DNA from 3 places in the Phyllobacterium sp. T2-21 genome. Region 1 is predicted to be linked to each of the others. Evidence: predicted binding sites of a transcription regulator. Region 1 holds the regulator's gene; each other region holds the start of a gene.

The links. The regulator LexA, encoded in region 1, represses DNA repair genes until DNA is damaged. The targets are predictions, from matches to a motif close to TGTTCNNNNTGTGTTCNG.
Region 2: the regulator LexA is predicted to act here: its motif matches at 2,050-2,067, upstream of recA (recombinase RecA).
Region 3: the regulator LexA is predicted to act here: its motif matches at 1,218-1,235, upstream of parE (DNA topoisomerase IV subunit B).

What each region holds. Positions count from the first base shown of each region.
Region 1 covers NZ_AP027912.1:2,291,709-2,298,653, reverse strand. The annotation lists gene ACZ5FP_RS11510 (substrate-binding domain-containing protein) at 1-198, shown strand, start outside; gene ACZ5FP_RS11505 (GNAT family N-acetyltransferase) at 203-1,045, opposite strand; gene lexA (transcriptional repressor LexA) at 1,234-1,953, shown strand; gene ACZ5FP_RS11495 (ComEC/Rec2 family competence protein) at 1,947-4,268, opposite strand; gene gltX (glutamate--tRNA ligase) at 4,501-5,925, shown strand; gene gltA (citrate synthase) at 6,227-6,945, shown strand, end outside.
Region 2 covers NZ_AP027912.1:2,896,784-2,903,728, reverse strand. The annotation lists gene ACZ5FP_RS14610 (pseudouridine-5'-phosphate glycosidase) at 1-888, opposite strand, end outside; gene ACZ5FP_RS14605 (carbohydrate kinase family protein) at 921-1,871, opposite strand; gene recA (recombinase RecA) at 2,190-3,284, shown strand; gene alaS (alanine--tRNA ligase) at 3,633-6,290, shown strand; gene ACZ5FP_RS14590 (hypothetical protein) at 6,457-6,945, shown strand, end outside.
Region 3 covers NZ_AP027912.1:2,185,586-2,192,530, forward strand. The annotation lists gene parE (DNA topoisomerase IV subunit B) at 1-1,141, opposite strand, end outside; gene ACZ5FP_RS11020 (helix-turn-helix domain-containing protein) at 1,273-1,653, opposite strand; gene ACZ5FP_RS11025 (DMT family transporter) at 1,838-2,764, shown strand; gene ACZ5FP_RS11030 (ATP-binding protein) at 2,911-4,875, shown strand; gene lipB (lipoyl(octanoyl) transferase LipB) at 5,000-5,716, opposite strand; tRNA gene ACZ5FP_RS11040 (tRNA-Leu) at 5,986-6,070, shown strand; gene ACZ5FP_RS11045 (autotransporter domain-containing protein) at 6,284-6,945, shown strand, end outside.

The DNA of each region.
Region 1 (6,945 bases):
TTCCCCTATCTCAATGCCAGCAACATGGTCCCCGCCATGACCACCACCCGGTCGTCGATCCGCTCCGCCGGATCGCGTATCGCCGAACTGCTGGTGCGCGTCCTCGACGGCGAGCCGGTCGAGAACATCCATGAGATATGGCCGGTCGAACTCATCCTGCGCCAATCGAGCGGTCCGCCCGTCGCCCCGCGCCGGTGAGTGCCTAGCCCAATTCGAAGGTTGTGATGCCAAAAATCCGGTCGAGCGGCAATTCGGGCGCCGGTCCGCGATACATGCGTGCGGTTTCGAACACCGGCGCGAGACCATAGCGGTCGCAAAGGCGCCGCGCGGCCCCATTGGTCCCGGGAATATCCAGAAAGACCTGTGCATCCCCGGCTTTTGCTGCGAGCGATTGAAACAGCCGGTCGGCGATCTCTTCGGTTTCGGCAAACAAGGGACCGATTTTGCAACCCTCGCGGCATGCGCGCACGACGCCATACCCCGCGATTTTTCCGTCGGCAATGCAGGCCAGGCCGTGGCGGGAGCCGGACGGGCCAAGCCAGGCACGGATAAACGATTCCCGTGGTTCGGGATTGAATTGACGGTCATAGGCGGCGACGGCGCCAATCCATTGCGTATCGATGGCGACGATATCGCCGCTGACGGGTGCCCTGCAGCCGGGTGCGCCGCCATAGCGGTAATTCGCATGGGCATAGACAAACCCCGACTTCCGATAGTTTTCCTGCTGGGCAACGACACCATCAAGGCCGACGGTCTGTCCGGCAAATCCGCTCAGCACGTCCTGCCAGAGCGACCAGCCGAAACCCAGACCGCGCGATTGCGGACGCACCATGTAGAAACCGAGAAAGCCGTAGTCTCGCGCATAGCGGACCAGCGAGACCGCTGCCGTCAGCTCACCATTCACCTCAAGCACGTGATAGCCCTTGGGGTCCGCGGCCCAGAATGCATCCGCATCGTCCAACCCGGGGTTCCAGCCCTCGGCGGCCGCCCAGTCGATGATGCTGCCAAGATCCCGGCGCTCGGCGATTCGGATGAAAGCTGTCATGATATTGTGATATCCAGTTGGAAACCGGCGGAACAGTACCCTGAACGGGCGCATTTCTGCCCCCACAAGCTTCGTAACCAAGCTTCCAGCATTGCCGCAACGGAATATTAAGCACTTGTAGAACAATGCTGGAACAGATAGTGTTTGTTCTGGTTTTGTTTTTCCGATTCCCTGCTAAAGGATCGCCAATGCTCACGCGTAAACAACATGAACTTCTTCTCTTCATTCATGAGCGTCTGAAGGAGACGGGCATTCCGCCATCCTTCGACGAAATGAAGGATGCGCTGGATCTGGCCTCCAAATCCGGCATTCACCGGCTGATCACTGCGCTGGAAGAGCGCGGCTTCATTCGCCGGCTTGCGAACAGGGCGCGCGCGCTGGAAGTCCTGCGCCTGCCCGACTCCATCGCACCCGGCCTCAACAGCCAGAGAAAGTTCGAGCCGAGCGTCATCGAGGGCAGTCTCGGACGCAATGTTGCACCGCCGAAGCCGCAGCCGCGCGCCTCCAACGACATGGATATGCCTGCCAATGTCAGCATTCCGGTCATGGGCCGGATTGCCGCCGGTGTGCCGATTTCTGCGATCCAAAACCAAACCCACATGCTGAGCCTTCCGCCAGACATGATCGGCAGCGGCGAACATTATGCGCTTGAGGTCAAGGGCGACTCGATGATCGAAGCGGGCATTTTCGACGGCGATACCGTTGTCATCAAGCGCGGCGACACCGCGAGCCCCGGCGAAATCATCGTGGCGCTGGTCGATGACGAGGAGGCCACCCTCAAGCGGTTTCGCCGCAAGGGTGCCTCGATTGCCCTGGAAGCCGCCAACCCTGCCTACGAAACGCGGATTTTCGGACCGGACCGCGTGCGGGTGCAGGGCAAGCTCGTCGGCCTGATCCGCCGTTATTGACCGGCCGCCGCGTCCCGTTCAGCATTGTCCGGGACGCCTTCGGTCGCGTGGGCCTTGTGTGAACGCTCCGGCCGGTTGCGCGCCGCATTGGAGTGGATGCGGTACTTGTTCCAGGGTCGGTCCGGCGGACCGATCGCCCAGGTCAGGCGGGCCGACTGCACTCTTTGCTCCAGCGCTTCTCCGGCTTTCGATAGATTCGTCAGGTCACCCTGCCCTTGCCCGCCGGAACCGAACCGGATTTCGGCAGCACCGTTCAAGGCGAGATCACGGCGCGTGATCACCATCGGACCGGGAACGGGGCAACCGGTTTCCACACCGGCAAAGCCCAGCACGACAATATTCCCCTCGCTGCAGGCGGCGTTCCTTTGCGCGGGATCATCCGTATAGGCAATGACGAGACCGCCCGGTTCTCGCGCCAGACAGAGCTTTCCGGCGCATTCGAAGGCACCCTCCGCTGCCTTTTTGCCGATCCGCGCCGGTTTGACGATCTGTTCCAGCCCAAAGCCCTGCCGCCAGTTGTTCAACGTGAAGGCGCCGCCCTGCGGGCGATTGATCATCAATGCCGCGCCATTGCGCACACCGGCCAGCCGGCCATCCTCGGACAGGACGATATCCGGCGGCGCTGTGCGTGCCATGATCAGGACGGCCGCAGCAAACAGCGGCAGGCTGCACAGACGCAACCACGACGTCGTGAGAAGCAGGATCACAAGTGCCGCACTCATCAGGATCAGGCTCGGCTGCGGCATCGGACCAAGATTGCCCGAGGGCGAGAGTGCGGCAACGTGATGGGCGATGAACACCACCATCTCGATGCCGCGTTCCATGACGGCGAACGGCAGGAAATCCAGATCGAACGGCATCAGCAACAGCGCCAATACGGCGAAGGGCATGACCAGAACCGAGACCACGGGCAAGGCAAATGCGTTGCCGATCAGTCCGAGCGGTGCGGTATTGTTGAAATGATAGGCGGCAAAGATCGCACTGGCCGAACCGGCGACCAGGGATGTCAGCGCGACGTCAACGATGTGATCGCCGATCTTGCCGGGCAGCTGCGCCAACAGATTGCTGCGGCGCGGACGCCTGCCATTCCGGCCGGCCTTGCGCGGCGACCACCAGCCGTAAAGGGCAATCAGTGCGGCAGTGGCGGAATAGGACATCTGGAAGCTTGGCCCCATCACCTCGTGCGGCGCGATGGCAATGGTTACCAAGGCGGCCAGGGCAACATTGCGCAGCGACAGCGCCGCCCGGTCCACGGTCATGGCGACAAGCATGACTGCCAGCATGACAAAGCTGCGCTGGGCCGCCACGTCGATCCCCGAAAGCAGCAGATAGAAGGCCGATGCCAGCAGCGCTGCGCATGCCGAAAATTTCTTGATGGGATAGCGCGCGGCAAAGTCCGGAAAAAAGGCCATGCATGCGCGCAGCGAGCCGATGACGATCCCGGCCACGAGCGCCATGTGCAATCCCGAAATGGAGAGGATATGCGACAGGCCGCTCAGCCGCATGGCGTTGTTGGTGGCCTCGCTGATGCCATCGCGCTGGCCGGTGATCAGCGATGCGGCGATGGCACCGGCTTCTCCAGGTATATGACCGAGGATACGATCGGTGAGCGCCTGGCGCATCGCAGCGACGGCAAACAGCGTTCTGGTTGTCAAATCAGCCGGTTCCGGCAGAGAGGCTGCTTCGGGCCTGCCGAGAAAGAAGCCGCTGCCGCCGATGCCCCTGTAGTAATTGTGGAAGGCAAAGTCGTAATTGCCGGATCGCACGGGACCGGATGGCGGGCGCAGATGCACCAGACCGCGCAACCCGTTGCCTATGGCGGCTTCAGGTGGCAAGGCTCTGGCCGATACAACCAGCCTTGCCGGGGCATAATGCAGCTGCGGGCGCTCTGTCGCCACGACATCCACCGTCACGCGCCAGCCGCCCCGGTCGGCGCGGTTGATCGCGACGACGCGGCCGGTCAGCCGCGTGGTGACGGCGGAGCCAAGCATTGGCGTATCCAGCCGCAGCGTTTCCAGTTTGGCGCAGAGCATGCCCATGACAACCAGCAGGGCGGCGGAAAGGCACATCCCGGTCAGATGCCGCTCGCGTGCCAGGAGTTTGAACCCGGCAAGCGCGGTCAATCCGAAAAGGATGGCGCTCAGCCGCGGTTCCACGGGCAAGCCGAAATAGGCGATAGCGCCGCTGCCGGCAAAAACCGGAACGAACAGAAAAAGACTGCCGCGATCATAATCCCGCCCGCATGCCCGGGAAACGGCCGGGAGCAAATCCTGCCCCAACTCCATGCGCCGGCGCAGCGCTACGGACAGACTCACGCCTCGCCGGGTGACGGCAATATTTTGGGATATTTGGGTCGCAAGACCCGGCTCATCGTCCGCCGGACGATCAAAAAACTGCCGTTCACTCGTTTGTGTACTGGTGCCGGGCCCCTGCATTTGCCTCCAATTCTGCCAATGCCCTTGCACGACAGCGCTCCTATGCTACATCAACGCCAGATCAAATCGATTGGATGTTAGGCTAATGGCCGAGACGTCTGTTGGAGTCCTTATGTCGTCACCTGTTGTTACCCGTTTTGCACCCTCCCCAACCGGATACCTCCATATTGGCGGTGCCCGCACAGCCCTGTTCAACTGGCTTTATGCCAAGCATACGGGCGGCAAGATGCTGCTGCGCATCGAAGACACGGACCGGGAACGCTCCTCGGAAGCAGCTGTCACGGCCATTCTCGATGGCCTGAAGTGGCTGGGCCTCGATTGGGATGGCGATGCGGTGTCGCAGTACGAGCGCGCGCCCCGTCACCGGGAAGTCGCCGAAGAGCTGATCGCCAAGGGCAAGGCCTATTACTGCTATGCCTCGCCGGCAGAGCTTGAGGAAATGCGCGAAAAAGCCCGCGCCGAGGGCCGCCCGCCGCGCTATGACGGCCGCTGGCGCGATCGCGATCCGAAGGAAGCCCCTGCAGGCGTCAAGCCGGTTATCCGCATCAAGGCGCCGCAGGACGGCGAAACCCTGGTGCGCGACCTCGTACAGGGCGATGTGCGCTTTCCCAACAAGGATCTCGATGATTTCATCGTCCTGCGCTCCGACGGCAATCCGACCTACATGCACGCGGTTGTTGTCGATGACCATGACATGGGCGTCACTCACATCATCCGTGGTGACGATCACCTGACCAATGCCGCGCGCCAGGCCATCATCTATGATGCGATGGGCTGGGATATCCCGGTGATGGGTCATATTCCGCTGATCCACGGTGCGGATGGGGCAAAGCTGTCGAAGCGTCACGGCGCACTCGGCGTCGAAGCCTATCGCGCCATGGGCTATCTGCCCGCCGCCCTGCGCAACTATCTCGTCCGCCTCGGCTGGAGCCATGGCGATGACGAGATCATGTCCGATGCGCAGATGATCGAGTGGTTCGAGATTTCCGACATCAATCGCGGCGCGTCGCGTTTCGACTTCCAGAAGCTCGAAGCGATCAACGGCCACTACATGCGGTTCTCCGCCGATGCCGACCTGGTCAAGGCGATGATCGACATCCTGCCGGAGATCGAAGGCGGCGCGGACATTCTGTCGCGGCTGAACGAGCGGACCCGTCAGCAATTGCTGGCGGCAATGCCCGGCCTGAAGGAACGCGCCAAGACGCTGGTCGAACTGGCGGACAGTGCGAAATACCTGTTTGCGCAACGCCCGTTGGCATTGGATGAAAAGGCAGCCGGCCTGTTGAATGAAGAGGGCCTGGGTGTGCTTTCCGGCGTTCTTCCGGCGCTGTCGGCCGTCAATGACTGGACTGCCGAAGCATTGGATGCCGCGGTGCGGGTTCATGCGGAAAATACCGGCCTGAAGCTGGGTAAAATTGCCCAGCCCTTGCGCGCCGCGCTGACGGGAAGAGCAACATCTCCGGGGGTTTTCGACGTGCTGGCGGTGCTTGGCCGCGAGGAGTCACTGGGCCGTATCGAAGACCGGATAAAAGGTTAATCCGTAGCCTCGGCGGTGCATTTTTGCATTGCAACATTATGCCGTTCGGCTACGGTGACGTGCCTGAGAAAATCAGGATAAAGACCTTGCAAAGAGGTCAAGGCTTTGGGCCAGTGTGCTGAACGCAGAGGTCAGAAAATAACCTGCCTGGAAGGAACATCCTGTTTCAAAGGCATACTGGAATATGAAGTAACTCGTGTGCTTTCACTTCCGAAGTTCGACGAGAGTCTACTGCTCAAGCAGCGAACTTCGGAATGGTACACGGGATGTCAGCGGGAGCTGAAGCAAGAAAGGAACGGCAATGTCTGAGAATAGCGTCAACATCGATCTGAATGGTCACGAGTTTGCGTTACCGATTAAAAAAGGCACCATCGGACCTGATGTCGTGGACATTGGAACACTCTACAAGAACACGGGTGCATTCACCTACGATCCGGGTTTTACATCCACAGCCTCCTGCGAGTCGCAGATCACCTATATCGACGGTGATGAAGGCATTTTGCTGCATCGCGGCTATCCGATCGAACAACTCGCCGAAAAGGGCGACTTCCTCGAAACCTGCTATCTCCTGCTTTACGGCGAACTGCCGACAAAGAGCCAGAAGCATGATTTCGACTATCGCGTGACGCACCACACCATGGTGCACGAACAGATGTCGCGCTTCTTCAGCGGCTTCCGCCGTGACGCCCATCCCATGGCGGTCATGGTCGGCTGCGTTGGCGCCCTGTCCGCCTTCTATCACGACTCGACCGATATTTCCGATCCGCATCAGCGCATGGTTGCATCCATCCGCATGATCGCCAAGATCCCGACCCTGGCTGCGATGGCTTACAAGTATCACATCGGTCAGCCCTTCGTTTACCCGAAGAACAATCTCGATTTCGCTACCAACTTCCTGCACATGTGCTTTGCCGTGCCGTGCGAAGACTACGTCCCCAATCCGGTTCTTGCCCGCGCAATGGACCGGATTTTCATTTTGCACGCTGATCACGAGCAGAATGCCTCGACGTCGACAGTGCG
Region 2 (6,945 bases), 610 kb from region 1:
GCGTGCATTGTTTTCCACCAGGGCGATATTCGCCTTCAGGCTTTCGCCCTTGGTGATGTCGAGAATTTCCGAAAGAAGATATGGCGTTACGGCCTTGCCCGTGATGCCATTTTTTGTGGCGCGCGACAGGGCTTCACGGATGTATCCGCCCATGATGTCGGCCGGAATTTCGCTTTCCAGCGGAATCGGGTTGGCGATCAGCATGCCGCCGTTGACGCCGATGGCGCTGCGCGTCGCCTGGAACCTGGCGATGGCTTCCGGCGTGTCGAGACGCAAGGGGGCCTTGAGATGCGACTGGCGCGACCAGAAGGCCGGCAGAACATCCGCTCCATGCACCACAACGGGTACGCCTTTGGTTTCAAGCACTTCCAGCGTCTTTTCAATATCCAGAATCGCCTTGGCGCCCGCCGAGACGACGATTACCGGGGTGCGGCCCAATTCTTCCAGATCGGCCGATATGTCGAAACTGGTCTCCGCGCCCATGTGCACGCCGCCGATGCCGCCCGTGGCAAACACCTTGATCCCGGCCATGTGTGCGGCCAGCATGGTGGCGGCAACGGTGGTGCCGCCGGTGCGGCCTTCCGACAGCGCAAACGCCAGATCGGCGCGCGACAGCTTCATGGCGCCCTTGACCTGCGCCAGCGCCTCACGTTCTTCGGCCGAAATGCCGATCTTCAGGCGGCCATCGATAATGGCGATGGTTGCCGGGACTGCGCCGCCATCGCGGATGATCGTCTCGACATCGGCGGCCATGCGGCTGTTGTCCGGGTAGGGCATGCCGTGGGTGATGATCGTGCTTTCCAGCGCCACCACCGGCTGCCCGGCGGCAAGTGCTTTCTGCACCTCCGGTGCAATGTCGGTGAACGGGTTGAGGGCTGTTGTAGTCATGGTTCTTTCCTTTGTCGTATCAGGCCGTTGGCTCATGCGAGCGGGATGGCCTCCGGTATGGTCGCGAGGGCCGCGTCGAAAATCCTGGATGTGAAGATCGGCGTTGCCGAATGGGTTTGCAGTGTCAGCGCCGAGGCGGCAAAGCCTTCGCGCACGGCTTGCGCGAGGGGAAGGCCGCGCATCAGCGCCGATATGGTGCCGCCGGCCAGCGCATCACCCGCGCCGGTCACATCGGCGATACCGGTCAGCGCGGGCGGAAGCAGGGAGAATGCACCGCCGCTGGAATAGACCAGCGCAGCCTGCCCGCCATTGCTGACAACGGCAGTGTGCAGACCCTCTGCCGTCAGGGCGCGGTGCAGATCGGGCAGGCTGGCATCGGCGCCCAGTCCCGTCAGCGCAAAGGCTTCACGCCGGTTGAGGAACAGGCAAGCGAGATCGCCGAGAACCGGCCGCAACCGCACTGCCTTGGCCGGGGAAATCGCCAGCGCATAGAGCGGTTTGCCGCCGGCAAGCTCGGCCAGTTTCTGCAGCGCTTCCGACGGCAGATTGGCATCGCCGAAAACCGCATCGGCGGCATCGATGGAATCGCGCACCTTGCGCCGCCTGAGCTGCCGGGGCAGGGCGAGTTCATACAGCGCCATGTCGGCAATGGCCGCAACCACATCGCCCTGTTCATCGAGGATCGCCGTATAGCTCGGGGTTGCCCGGTCGATGAACACGGCGGAACTGTCCTTGATTCCGGCGGCCTCAAAGGCGGCGCTGATGACATCGCCAACCCGGTCGCCGCCGCGCACCGACAGCATTTCTGCCCGTACACCGCGCCGCACGGCAAGGCGCAATGCATTGAACACGCCGCCGCCGGGCTCTTCGCGCATGATGCCGGGGTTGGACGCGCCGGGAATGAAGGGAACGCTGCTCTGGCCGCGCCGGTCCATATGGGCGCCGCCGACAGCAAACAGCAGCGGTGTGTAATCCTGAGTCATGGTTGGTGGCTTTTGCTGAACAAAATTATCGGTTGCAAGACACTTGGTCCTTTCCTTCTCTAGATGGCCTGCTGCCCTGACGCAATCGCCGCAACGATTCGAATTTGCCGGGCGCGGTTTTCCCGTTCATGCGGCCCGAACATGAGGAACATGTGGACAAGCGCAGGCAGCCAACTTTCGGAACATTTTAAGAACATTTTTGTGTTATCATTGTTTTTCAATGGCTTGTGCATATTGCCAAATGAGAACAAAACAGATACAAATATCTTCAAAGGCCGGAGCATCCGGGCTTCATGGATAGCACAGGGGTGGTGTAACATGGCTCAAAATTCTTTGCGGTTAGTTGAGGGTAATTCGGTGGATAAAACGAAAGCGCTGGATGCGGCATTGTCACAGATCGAGAGAGCCTTTGGTAAGGGTTCGATCATGCGGCTTGGACGCAATGAGCAGGTTGTGGAAATCGAGACGGTTTCGACCGGGTCGCTTTCCCTGGATATAGCCCTTGGCGTTGGCGGTCTGCCGAAAGGCCGCATTGTCGAGATTTACGGGCCGGAAAGCTCGGGTAAGACAACCTTGGCGCTGCATACGATTGCGGAAGCCCAGAAGAAGGGCGGTATCTGCGCCTTTGTCGATGCGGAACATGCGCTGGACCCGGTCTATGCCCGCAAGCTGGGCGTGGATCTGGAGAATCTTCTGATCTCGCAGCCCGATACGGGCGAGCAGGCGCTGGAGATCACCGACACGCTGGTGCGTTCCGGTGCGATCGATGTTCTGGTGGTCGATTCCGTTGCCGCTTTGACCCCGCGTGCGGAAATCGAAGGCGAGATGGGCGATTCTCTCCCCGGCCTGCAGGCCCGCTTGATGAGCCAGGCACTGCGCAAGCTGACCGCATCCATTTCCCGCTCCAATTGCATGGTTATCTTCATCAACCAGATCCGCATGAAGATCGGCGTGATGTTCGGTTCGCCTGAAACCACGACGGGCGGCAATGCGCTGAAATTCTATGCTTCGGTGCGTCTCGATATCCGCCGCATCGGTGCGCTGAAGGAACGTGACGAGGTGGTCGGCAACCAGACCCGCGTCAAGGTGGTCAAGAACAAGCTTGCGCCCCCCTTCAAGCAGGTCGAATTCGACATCATGTATGGCGAAGGCGTATCCAAGACCGGCGAACTGGTCGATCTCGGCGTCAAGGCTGGTATCGTTGAAAAGTCGGGTTCGTGGTTCTCCTACAATTCCCAGCGTCTGGGGCAGGGCCGCGACAACGCAAAACTCTTCCTCAAGGACAATCCCGAAGTCGCCAATGAGATTGAGCTGGTCCTGCGCCAGAATGCCGGTCTGATTGCCGAGCAGATGCTGGACAAGGGCCCGGACGATGTCGAGGACAATGACGGACCCGAGGCCGCAGAAGGCTGATCTCCCAGGACGACCGTTCCGGTCTGCAATTCAAACCCGTATCCGGCCGCCGGATGCGGGTTTTTCTTTTAAAATGCTCTCACGCTGTAAGACCGTCTTTCATATTGGGGCTAACTTCCCTCATGCTGAGCTTGTCGAAGCACGCACAACCGCTCTGCGTGCTTCGACAAGCTCAGCATGAGGGAGAGTGCACGCATTCGAAGACTGTGCTGTTCATAAGCGGAGCCTATTATCACAGGGATTTTCTGGACAGGCCGCGGTCGCATCGCTACAAGCGTTGCGTTCCGCCCTTTGTTGCAGAAAGGGGCTATTTCGCTTTGGTTAGAGACAAGTCAGAAGGCAATGCACATGAGTGGCGTCAACGAAATCCGGTCGACATTTCTGAACTATTTCAAGAAGAACGGCCATGAGATCGTGGCGTCGAGCCCGCTTGTGCCGCGCAACGACCCGACGCTGATGTTCACAAATGCCGGCATGGTGCAGTTCAAGAATGTTTTCACCGGTCTGGAGCAGCGGCCCTACAGCCGGGCCACGACATCGCAGAAATGCGTGCGCGCCGGCGGCAAGCACAATGACCTGGACAATGTCGGCTATACCGCCCGCCATCACACCTTCTTTGAAATGCTCGGCAATTTCTCCTTCGGCGATTACTTCAAGGAAGAGGCGATCAGCCTGGCCTGGAATCTGATCACCAAGGAATATGGTCTCGACAGGAACAAGCTGCTCGTCACCGTCTATCACACGGACGATGCGGCTGCCGGATTCTGGAAGAAGATTGCCGGTCTGTCCGATGACCGCATCATCCGCATCGCCACCAGCGACAATTTCTGGGCGATGGGCGATACCGGCCCATGCGGCCCATGCTCGGAGATTTTCTACGACCATGGCGAAGACATCTGGGGCGGCCCTCCCGGCAGCGCCAACGAGGATGGCGACCGCTTCATCGAGATCTGGAACCTCGTCTTCATGCAGTTCGAGCAGATCACCAAGGAGGAGCGCATCGAGTTGCCGCGTCCGTCGATCGATACAGGCATGGGGCTGGAGCGCCTGGCGGCGGTGCTGCAGGGCGAACATGACAATTACGATATCGACCTGTTCCGGGCGCTTATCCGCGCGTCGGAAGATGCGACCGGCGTCAAGGCGGAAGGAAAATTCCGCGCCAGCCACCGGGTGATCGCCGATCACCTGCGTTCGTCGAGCTTCCTCATTGCCGATGGCGTGCTGCCGTCGAATGAAGGCCGCGGCTACGTGCTGCGCCGCATCATGCGCCGCGCCATGCGCCATGCGCAGCTGCTGGGTGCCAAGGAGCCTCTGATGTGGCGCCTGCTGCCGGCACTGATCCGCGAGATGGGCCAGGCCTATCCGGAACTGATCCGCGCTGAATCGCTGATTTCCGAAACGCTGAAGCTCGAGGAAACCCGGTTCCGCAAGACGCTGGACCGCGGCCTCGGCCTGCTGAGCGATGCCACGGAAGGTCTTGGCGAAGGCGATCGTCTCGATGGCGAAACCGCGTTCAAGCTCTATGACACCTTCGGTTTCCCGCTGGATCTCACCCAGGATGCGCTGCGCCAGCGCGGTATCGCTGTCGATACCGATGCTTTTGCGGCGGCCATGGAGCGGCAGAAGGCGGAAGCCCGCGCCCATTGGTCCGGTTCCGGCGATGCAGCGACAGAAACGGTCTGGTTTGCGGTGCGCGACAAGGTCGGCGCCACCGAATTTCTCGGCTACGAGACGGAAAAGGCCGAAGGCGTCATCACCGCGCTGGTGCAGGACGGTGCGCAGGTGGACAGCGCCGGGGAAGGCGAGGCCATTGCCCTCGTGGTCAACCAGACGCCGTTCTATGCCGAGTCCGGCGGCCAGCAGGGCGATACCGGCATCATTTCCGGTGACGGCTTCACCGTTGTTGTCACCGACACGCAGAAGAAGAATGACGGCGTGTTCGTGCATCTGGGCAAGGTGCTCAAGGGCACGGTAAAGCTGGATGTACCGGTGGAGCTGACGGTCGACAGCGGGCGCCGCACGCGTATCCGCTCCAACCATTCGGCGACGCACCTGCTGCATGAGGCGCTGCGCGAAACCCTTGGCACCCATGTCGCGCAGAAGGGCTCGCTCGTTGCGCCGGACCGGCTGCGTTTCGATTTTTCCCATCCGAAGCCGATTTCGGACAAGGAACTGGCCGTCATCGAGGACCTCGCCAATGAAATCGTCCTGCAGAACGCACCGGTCAGCACCCGCCTGATGGCGGTTGACGATGCCATCGCGGAAGGCGCCATGGCGCTGTTCGGCGAGAAGTATGGCGATGAAGTGCGCGTGGTTTCCATGGGAACGGCGCTGCATGGCGAGAAATCGGGCAAGAGCTATTCGACGGAATTGTGCGGCGGCACGCATGTGCGCGCCACCGGCGATATCGGCCTGATCCGCATTGTCTCGGAAAGCGCCGTGGCGGCGGGCGTGCGCCGCATGGAGGCGCTGACCGGCGAAGCCGCGCGCCGCTACCTCGAAGAACAGGACGACCGGGTCAAGGCGATTGCCGGTGCGTTGAAGTCCACGCCCGCCGACGCGCTGGCGCGCGTGACGGCGCTGCTGGATGAGCGCCGCAAACTGGAACGCGAACTCACCGAGGCGCGCAAGCAATTGGCGCTTGGCGGCTCCGGCAATGGCGCCGCGCAGTCCGAAACGGTCAATGGTGTCGGCTTCATCGGCAAGGTGGTCACCGGCGTCAATCCGCGTGACCTGAAGCCGCTGGCCGACGATGCCAAGAAGACCGTCGGCTCCGGCATCGTGACGTTCATTGGCGTGTCGGAAGACGGCAAGGCCAGCGCGGTCGTCGGCGTCACCGACGATCTCGTCGGCACGTTCAGCGCCGTCGACCTGGTCAAGATCGCGTCCGCCGCGCTCGGCGGTGCCGGCGGCGGCGGCCGCCCCGATATGGCGCAGGCCGGCGGTCCCGATGGCTCCAAGGCCGAGGCTGCCGTGGCTGCCGTGCGCGACGCGCTCGCCGGCTGACACCAAGCATTGTCTTTCCGGCCGCAGCGTGATGCGGCCGGAAATGCCACCCGCTCATACTAATTGCTGGGTGGGCAAAAGATTGATTTTCCGGTATTTTTGCTGCATCGCAATTTTGTTTCGCATTTTCAAAAACTGTTTTTAGCCATTCATTTCGAGAACTGACGTGAAGACAATACTGGCTCTTCTGCTCGCCGCGGTGCTGCTTGTTTCCTGCCAGACCTCGACGGTCGTCAAGGATGTTCATATGCGCAGCGATACGGCCTTCGGGCCGGATGTCCTGGCCTATCTGGATCTGTTCATGTCGCTGAACGCGCAGCCCTACTATTCGACAACGGTGGGATATGGATTCAAGACGCTTTATACCGGCCAGGGCAAAAGTCACCTCTCCCAGGCCTGGAGCTATGGCCGGCAGATGCGGTTCGAAAAGGGAGTGAGCAGACGGGCGGCCTGTTTCTTTCGGCCTTGCCTGCCCACACGCGAGGAAACCGGCGTGGTGGCCATGGATGAGGCCGATTTTGTGGCCGCCGCCACGAAGGGGCTCGACTTCGAACTGGCGGGCAAGGCCGGGAAAATTGTCGGCAGGATTCCGGCCCATGCCTTCCGCCGGGTGTTGGATCTCAAATCGAGCATGAAGCTGCCGCCCGCGGCCGCA
Region 3 (6,945 bases), 110 kb from region 1:
TCACGTCATCGGTGGTGATGATCGACGCGCGCTTGTTGCCGGTCAGTTCCGCATAGGCCTTCAGGCCACGGGTGAGGGCGATGCGCAGACCCGCCTCATGCGTGCCGCCTTCGCCTGTGGGAATCGTGTTGCAGTAGGAATGGACAAAGCCGTCGCCGCCATACCAGGCAACCGCCCATTCCAGCGCGCCGTGCCCGCCGGACTTTTCCGTCCTGCCCGCGAACATGTCGCGCGTGACCTGAAAATCCTTGCCGAGCGAGGCCGCCAGATAATCCTTCAACCCGCCGGGGAAGTGAAACACCGCCTTGTCAGGTGTCGGGTCCTTCGGGTCGAGCAGGGATGGCGCGCAGTTCCAGCGGATTTCAACGCCGCCGAAGAGATAGGCCTTTGACCGGGCCATCTTGAAAAGCCGGGCCGGATCGAACTTGGCGCCCTGGCCGAAAATCTCCGGGTCCGGATGGAAGGTCACGCGCGTGCCGCGACGGTTGTGCACCTCGCCGACATCCTCGATCGGTCCGAGCGGATGGCCGCGCGAGAAGCGCTGGCGGTAGAGGCGCCGGTTGCGGGCCACTTCCACTTCCACATGATCGGACAGGGCGTTCACCACCGATATGCCGACGCCGTGCAGACCGCCCGATGTTTCGTAGACGTCGGAATCGAATTTGCCGCCCGCATGCAGGGTGGTCATGATGACTTCAAGCGCGGATTTGCCGAGCTGCTTGGGATCGGGATGCGGATCGACGGGGATGCCGCGGCCATTGTCGGTGACCGAGAGATAGCCGTTCTCGTCCAGTTCGATATCGATGAAGTTGGCGTGCCCGGCAACCGCCTCGTCCATCGAGTTGTCGATGACTTCGGCAAAGAGATGGTGCATCGCCCGCTCGTCGGTGCCGCCGATATACATGCCCGGACGGCGGCGGACGGGTTCGAGACCATCGAGAACCTGGATCTGCGCCGCATTGTAGCCGCCGCTGCTGTCGGGGGCGGCCCGTGCCGGGGCCTTCGCGGCCGCAACCGGCGCGATTTTCACAGGCGGGGCCACCGGTGTCGCGGCGGGTTCGACCCTGGTCTGGTCCACCGCTGCCTGGCGTTCCCGGGCTGTTTTGACTACCGCTGAAAAGAGGTCGTTATTGTCATCCATATCGTATTTTGGCCAATGCTACAGGGGCTGCGAATCACCGGCAATCTTGACATGCTTCGCCGGGAAACGCGATGGGCGTTCGTGATCTGTTCCGGGGTTCACCACAGAACTATGCGGTTAAAACCCAAGTTTCAAGCGGCTTTGAGGCGCGAGACGGCTTTTTCGAGCTCTTCGATCCGCTCGCCCAGCTCCTGGTGCAGAGCCTTGAGATTGGCGATCTGGCTTTTCAGCAGGCGGTTTTCGTCCGCCGTGTCGCTCTCGTCGGGCGATTGTCCGACCCCGTGGATGAGCCAGGTCTGCGTGACCCCGAGCGATCCGGCCAGCATGAACAGGCGGTGGACACCGGGCTCCGACCGGTCGGATTCCCAGGCGGCGATGGTTTCCGGCTTGACGCCGACACGCACCGCGAGCTGCGCCACCGTCATCGACTTGGCATCGCGCGCGCGGGAAAGGCGGCCGCCCAGCGTGTCCGTGTCGGGCATGGCGGTGATGATGTTGGAGATGAAATTCATGGCTTTCTCCATCTTTTTCTTGTTTTTAAAGTGTAGACGAAAGCTTTTGCACCATTTGGAAGCAGAAAAGTCAAATCCGGCGGCATTCTGCTTCCATTTTGCATTATGCGGATGATTGCATTTTTCCGCAGAGCCGATATGGCTGGGGCCCCACCTGAGCCATTTGTCCCGGAAAGGCCGCACCATGGAAAACACAACCTCGCCGCAAATGAGGGGCGTCGGAACGATGGCCGGTGCGATGTTTATCCTGCCGATGATGGATGCCATCGCCAAATGGCTGTCGACGGTGGACAGCCTGCCGCCGGCCACGGTGACGTTGTCACGCTTCGTTGTCCAGACGATCCTGACCATGCTGATCATCGTGGCGCTGACCGGCATGCGCTCGCTCAAGCCGCACAACCTCTGGGGCAACCTGCTGCGCGGTTTTCTGATGGGCATCGGCAGTCTGTGCTTCTTTGCCGCCGTCAAATACATGCCGCTTGCCGACGCCATGGCGGTGTTTTTCGTCGAGCCGCTGATGCTGACGCTGCTCTCGGCCGTGGTGCTGAAGGAAACCGTCGGCTGGCGCCGGCGCATTGCGGTTGCGGTCGGGTTCATCGGGACACTGATCGTCATCCAGCCGAGCTGGGAGCTGTTCGGCTGGGTTTCGCTGCTGCCGCTGGGTACGGCGGCGCTGTTTGCGGTCTATCTCGTTCTCAACCGCCGCCTGGGCGTGCACGACACGCCGCTGGTCATGCAGCTCTATGCCGGCATCGGCGGTACGGTGACGGTGATCGTCGCGCTGTTCCTCGGTGCAGCCTTCGGCGTCAGCGACATGACGCTGGGCACGCCCGCAACCGGCATGTCCTGGTTCCTTTTGTTTGCCATCGGCGCGATCGCCACGGGCGGGCATCTCCTCGTGGTGCAGGCTTCGCGCCTTGCGCCGGCGTCGCTGCTGGCGCCGTTCCAGTATCTGGAAATCGTCATGGCCGTCATCATCGGCCTGTTCGTATTCCAGGAGTTTCCGACCGCGTCGAAATGGCTGGGCATCGCCATCATCATTGCCTCGGGTGCCTATGTGGTCTGGCGCGAGGGGAAAAAGCAGAAAACGCCGGAGCCCGCTTTCAATTAACCGGTCTGCTTTCCATGCAAGCACTGACAATAGCAGTTGAGCAAATCAGCCATTGGCAATAGAACCAGAGGCGCATTTTGTGCGGGAGGTCCATAAAAGTGTTCAAGAAAATCCTGATTGCCAACCGTGGGGAAATTGCCTGCCGCGTGATCAAGTCGGCAAGGAAAATGGGTATCGCCACGGTGGCGGTCTATTCCGACGCGGATCGCGATGCGGTTCATGTCGACATGGCCGACGAGGCGGTGCATATCGGTCCGGCGGCGGCCTCCGAGAGCTATCTCGTCGCCGACAAGATCATTGCCGCGTGCAAGGCGACGGGCGCTGAGGCCGTTCATCCCGGCTACGGCTTCCTGTCCGAGCGCGCCTCTTTCTGCGAGGAACTGGAGAAGCAGGGCATCGTCTTCATCGGGCCGAAGCCCAGGGCGATCATCGCCATGGGCGACAAGATCGAATCGAAGAAATTCGCCAATGCCGCCAAGGTGAACACGGTTCCGGGCTTTCTCGACATCATCACCGATGCGGCGCATGCGGAAAAGATCGCCGGTGAAATCGGCTATCCCGTGATGATCAAGGCCTCCGCCGGCGGCGGCGGCAAGGGCATGCGCATCGCCTGGGACGAGAGCGAAGTGCGCGACGGCTTTGAACGCGCCACCTCGGAAGCGCGCAATTCCTTCGGGGATGACCGGGTTTTCATCGAAAAATTCGTGGTCGAGCCGCGCCACATCGAAATCCAGGTGCTGGGCGACAGTTTTGGCAACTGCATCTATCTGGGCGAGCGCGAGTGCTCGGTGCAGCGCCGCAACCAGAAGGTGGTGGAAGAAGCCCCGTCGCCGTTCCTCGACGAGGCCACCCGCAAGGCCATGGGCGAACAGGCCGTGGCCCTGGCCAAGGCGGTGGACTACCAGAGCGCCGGTACGGTCGAGTTCATCGTCGACAAGCACCGCAACTTCTATTTCCTCGAGATGAACACCCGTCTGCAGGTGGAACATCCGGTGACGGAATTGATCACCGGCATCGATCTGGTCGAGCAGATGATCCGCGTGGCAGCGGGCGAAAAGCTCGCGCTGAAGCAGTCGGACGTCAAGCTGAACGGCTGGGCCATCGAAAGCCGCCTTTATGCCGAAGATCCCTATCGCAATTTCCTGCCGTCGATCGGCCGCCTGACCCGCTATCGCCCGCCAAGCGAAGGCCCGGTCGGCAAGACCATCATCCGCAACGACACCGGCGTGACGGAAGGTTCGGAAATTTCGATGTTCTACGACCCCATGGTGGCAAAGCTCTGCACCTGGGCGCCGACCCGGCTGGAAGCCATCGACGCCATGGCCGATGCGCTCGATACCTTCGTGGTCGACGGCATCGAGCACAACATCCCGTTCCTGGCGGCGCTGATGCAGCATCCGCGCTGGCGGGAAGGGCGGCTGTCCACCGGCTTCATCGCGGAGGAATTTCCCGACGGCTTCCATCCGATTGCACCAACGGCCGCCGACAGGGACGTGCTGGCCGCCATTGCGCTTGTGGTGGAACTGGTGCGCAAGGGGCGCCTCGACGGCCTTGGCGACCGCCTGCGGCCGCATACGGGCAGGATCCGCGCCGAATGGGAGGTGCGGATCAACGACGAATACGTGCCGGCGAAAATTCACCGCAGCGTGGCCAAGCCGCCGGTCAAGATCGAACTGTCGCTGCATGGCGGCGAAGCCATCACCATCCGCAGCGACTGGCGTCCCGGCGATGCGGTCTGGGACGGCTATATCGACGACCGCGCGGTGAAGGCGCAGCTGCGTCCCGTGCTCAACGGCGTGCGCATCGACTGGAAGGGCATGTCGGTGATCGGCCATGCCATGCAGACGCATGTGGCGGCGCTGGAAAAACTGATGCCGGTGAAACTGCCGCCGGATACGTCGAAAATGCTGCTGTGCCCGATGCCCGGCCTGATCGTTTCGATCAACGTGGCGGAGGGTCAGGAGGTGAAGGCGGGTGAAACGCTGGCGATTGTCGAAGCCATGAAGATGGAAAACGTGCTGCGCGCCGACCGTGATCTCACCGTATCGGCCATCAATGCCAAGCAGGGTGACAGCCTGGCCGTGGATGCGGTGATCATGGAATTCGCCTGATCTGGTTGCATGTCCATAGTGCGTGGTTCGACAAGCTCACCATGAGGGATGTTGGGTGATTGCAGCCAGCAAGCTCCCTCATGGTGAGCTTGTCGAACCACGCAGATCGGTTCTGCCAAATCCTCTAGCGCTCGACCGGCCCGAACACAGGCTCGAATGCGTCCCGCAGCGCCCGGTCGAGATCGTCCATGCCGACGGGCAGGCCGAGATCGACGAGGCTGGTCACGCCATGGCCGCGCACACCGCACGGCACGATGCCGTCGAAATGGGCAAGCTCCGGTTCCACATTGATCGAGATGCCGTGAAAGCTCACCCATTTGCGCAGGCGGATGCCGATGGCGGCGATCTTGTCTTCGGCGGGAGACCCGTCCGGCAGCGGCGGGCGTTCCGGCCGGGTCACCCAGACGCCGACGCGGTCCTCGCGCCGCTCGCCGCGTACGTTGAACGCGCCAAGCGTGGCAATGATCCATTGCTCCAGCGCCGCCACGAAGGCGCGGATATCCTCGCGCCGCCGCTTCAGGTCGAGCATGACATAGGCCACGCGCTGGCCGGGGCCGTGATAGGTGTATTCGCCGCCGCGCCCCGTGGCATAGACGGGAAAGCGGTCGGCAGCCAGAAGGTCACCGTCCTTGGCGCTGGTGCCGGCGGTGTAGAGCGGCGGATGTTCGACCAGCCAGACCAGTTCGCTGGCCGTGCCGGCGCGAATCGCCGCGACACGGTCTTCCATGAAGGCGAGGGCGGTATCGTAATCGGTCAGCCCATCGGCGACGCGCCACTCCACTTTCGGGGAATCGCCTTGGGCAAAAAACGCGGAGACGAGATCGTCGCGGTTGTTCTTCATGATCGGAAACCAAACTTTCGACTGTCGCTTCATCCCGGATGAATGACGGCGGATGGGGCCGTTTGCGGCCATCAAAGCGCCGATTCCCTTGGGATAAAGATGGTGAGCCGCATATGGACTTTTTCCTGGAAGATTTCCAGTGTGCGGGGTGCGGCATAACTTTCACCCGGCTTTGTGAAAAACATTCGGGTTTATTGCCGACAGGGCTTGTTTCACTGAAATTCATTTGCTACATGCCGCGAGCCGACACGTTCGGCTTCTACCACAGTGCGGTCGTGGCGGAATTGGTAGACGCGCAGCGTTGAGGTCGCTGTGTCGCAAGACGTGGAAGTTCGAGTCTTCTCGACCGCACCATTTGGTTTCTCTTCAAGATTGAAATCATTGCAGAATAGGGCAGCCTAACGGCTGCCCTATTGCATTTCCGGCCGGCAGTCTTCCTGCCAACACCAAGGTCGCTCCGGTTCCGGTCAAAATAGTCGGGAACTACGGCATCTGCCGTATTGATGCAATGAACGGCGCACATTACGGATGATGATTGCGTTGGGGATGCAATGGGGCGGGGGAATAATGCCGAGATCGAATTGGCCGGAGGGGGTAGCGCCCCACCGGCAGGTATGTGGCGCGCGCCCAACACTATTGGCGGCATGGCTGTTCTTCGTCTGTTTGGCCGTATTCTGGCCCGCCCTGTCGCAGGCCCAGACACCGCCGGTTGCATCCGACATGACTGTCACTGTCGCCTATGGCAGTGTCGGCAACCCTGTAACGCTCAGTATTGGCGGCGGCGCGCCGACATTTGTGGCGGTCGCAAGCGCTGCAGCGCATGGGACTGCGTCAGCATCCGGAACGTCGATCACCTACACGCCGGCAAGCGGTTATGCCGGACGTGACAGTTTCACCTATACCGCCACCAACCTGGATGGAACGTCGGCTCCAGCCACTGTCACAGTGACGATCTCACCACCTAGTTTTACCGTCACGCCATCGTCGTCCCATACCGCCCAGGTTGGCACCCCATATACGCAGACCTACACTTTCGCTGGCGGCCAAGCGCCTTTCCGTAACTTTCTCATCAACGGCATCCCGCAAGGCATGCTCGTCACGCCACTGACAGGCAACAGCGTTACCCTCTCCGGGACTCCGCAGGTTGCCGGCAGCTTTGGCATAACCGTGAGTGCGCAGGACAGCAGCACCGGTAGCGGCCCTTTCACAGTCACCGGCGCTTTCATGCT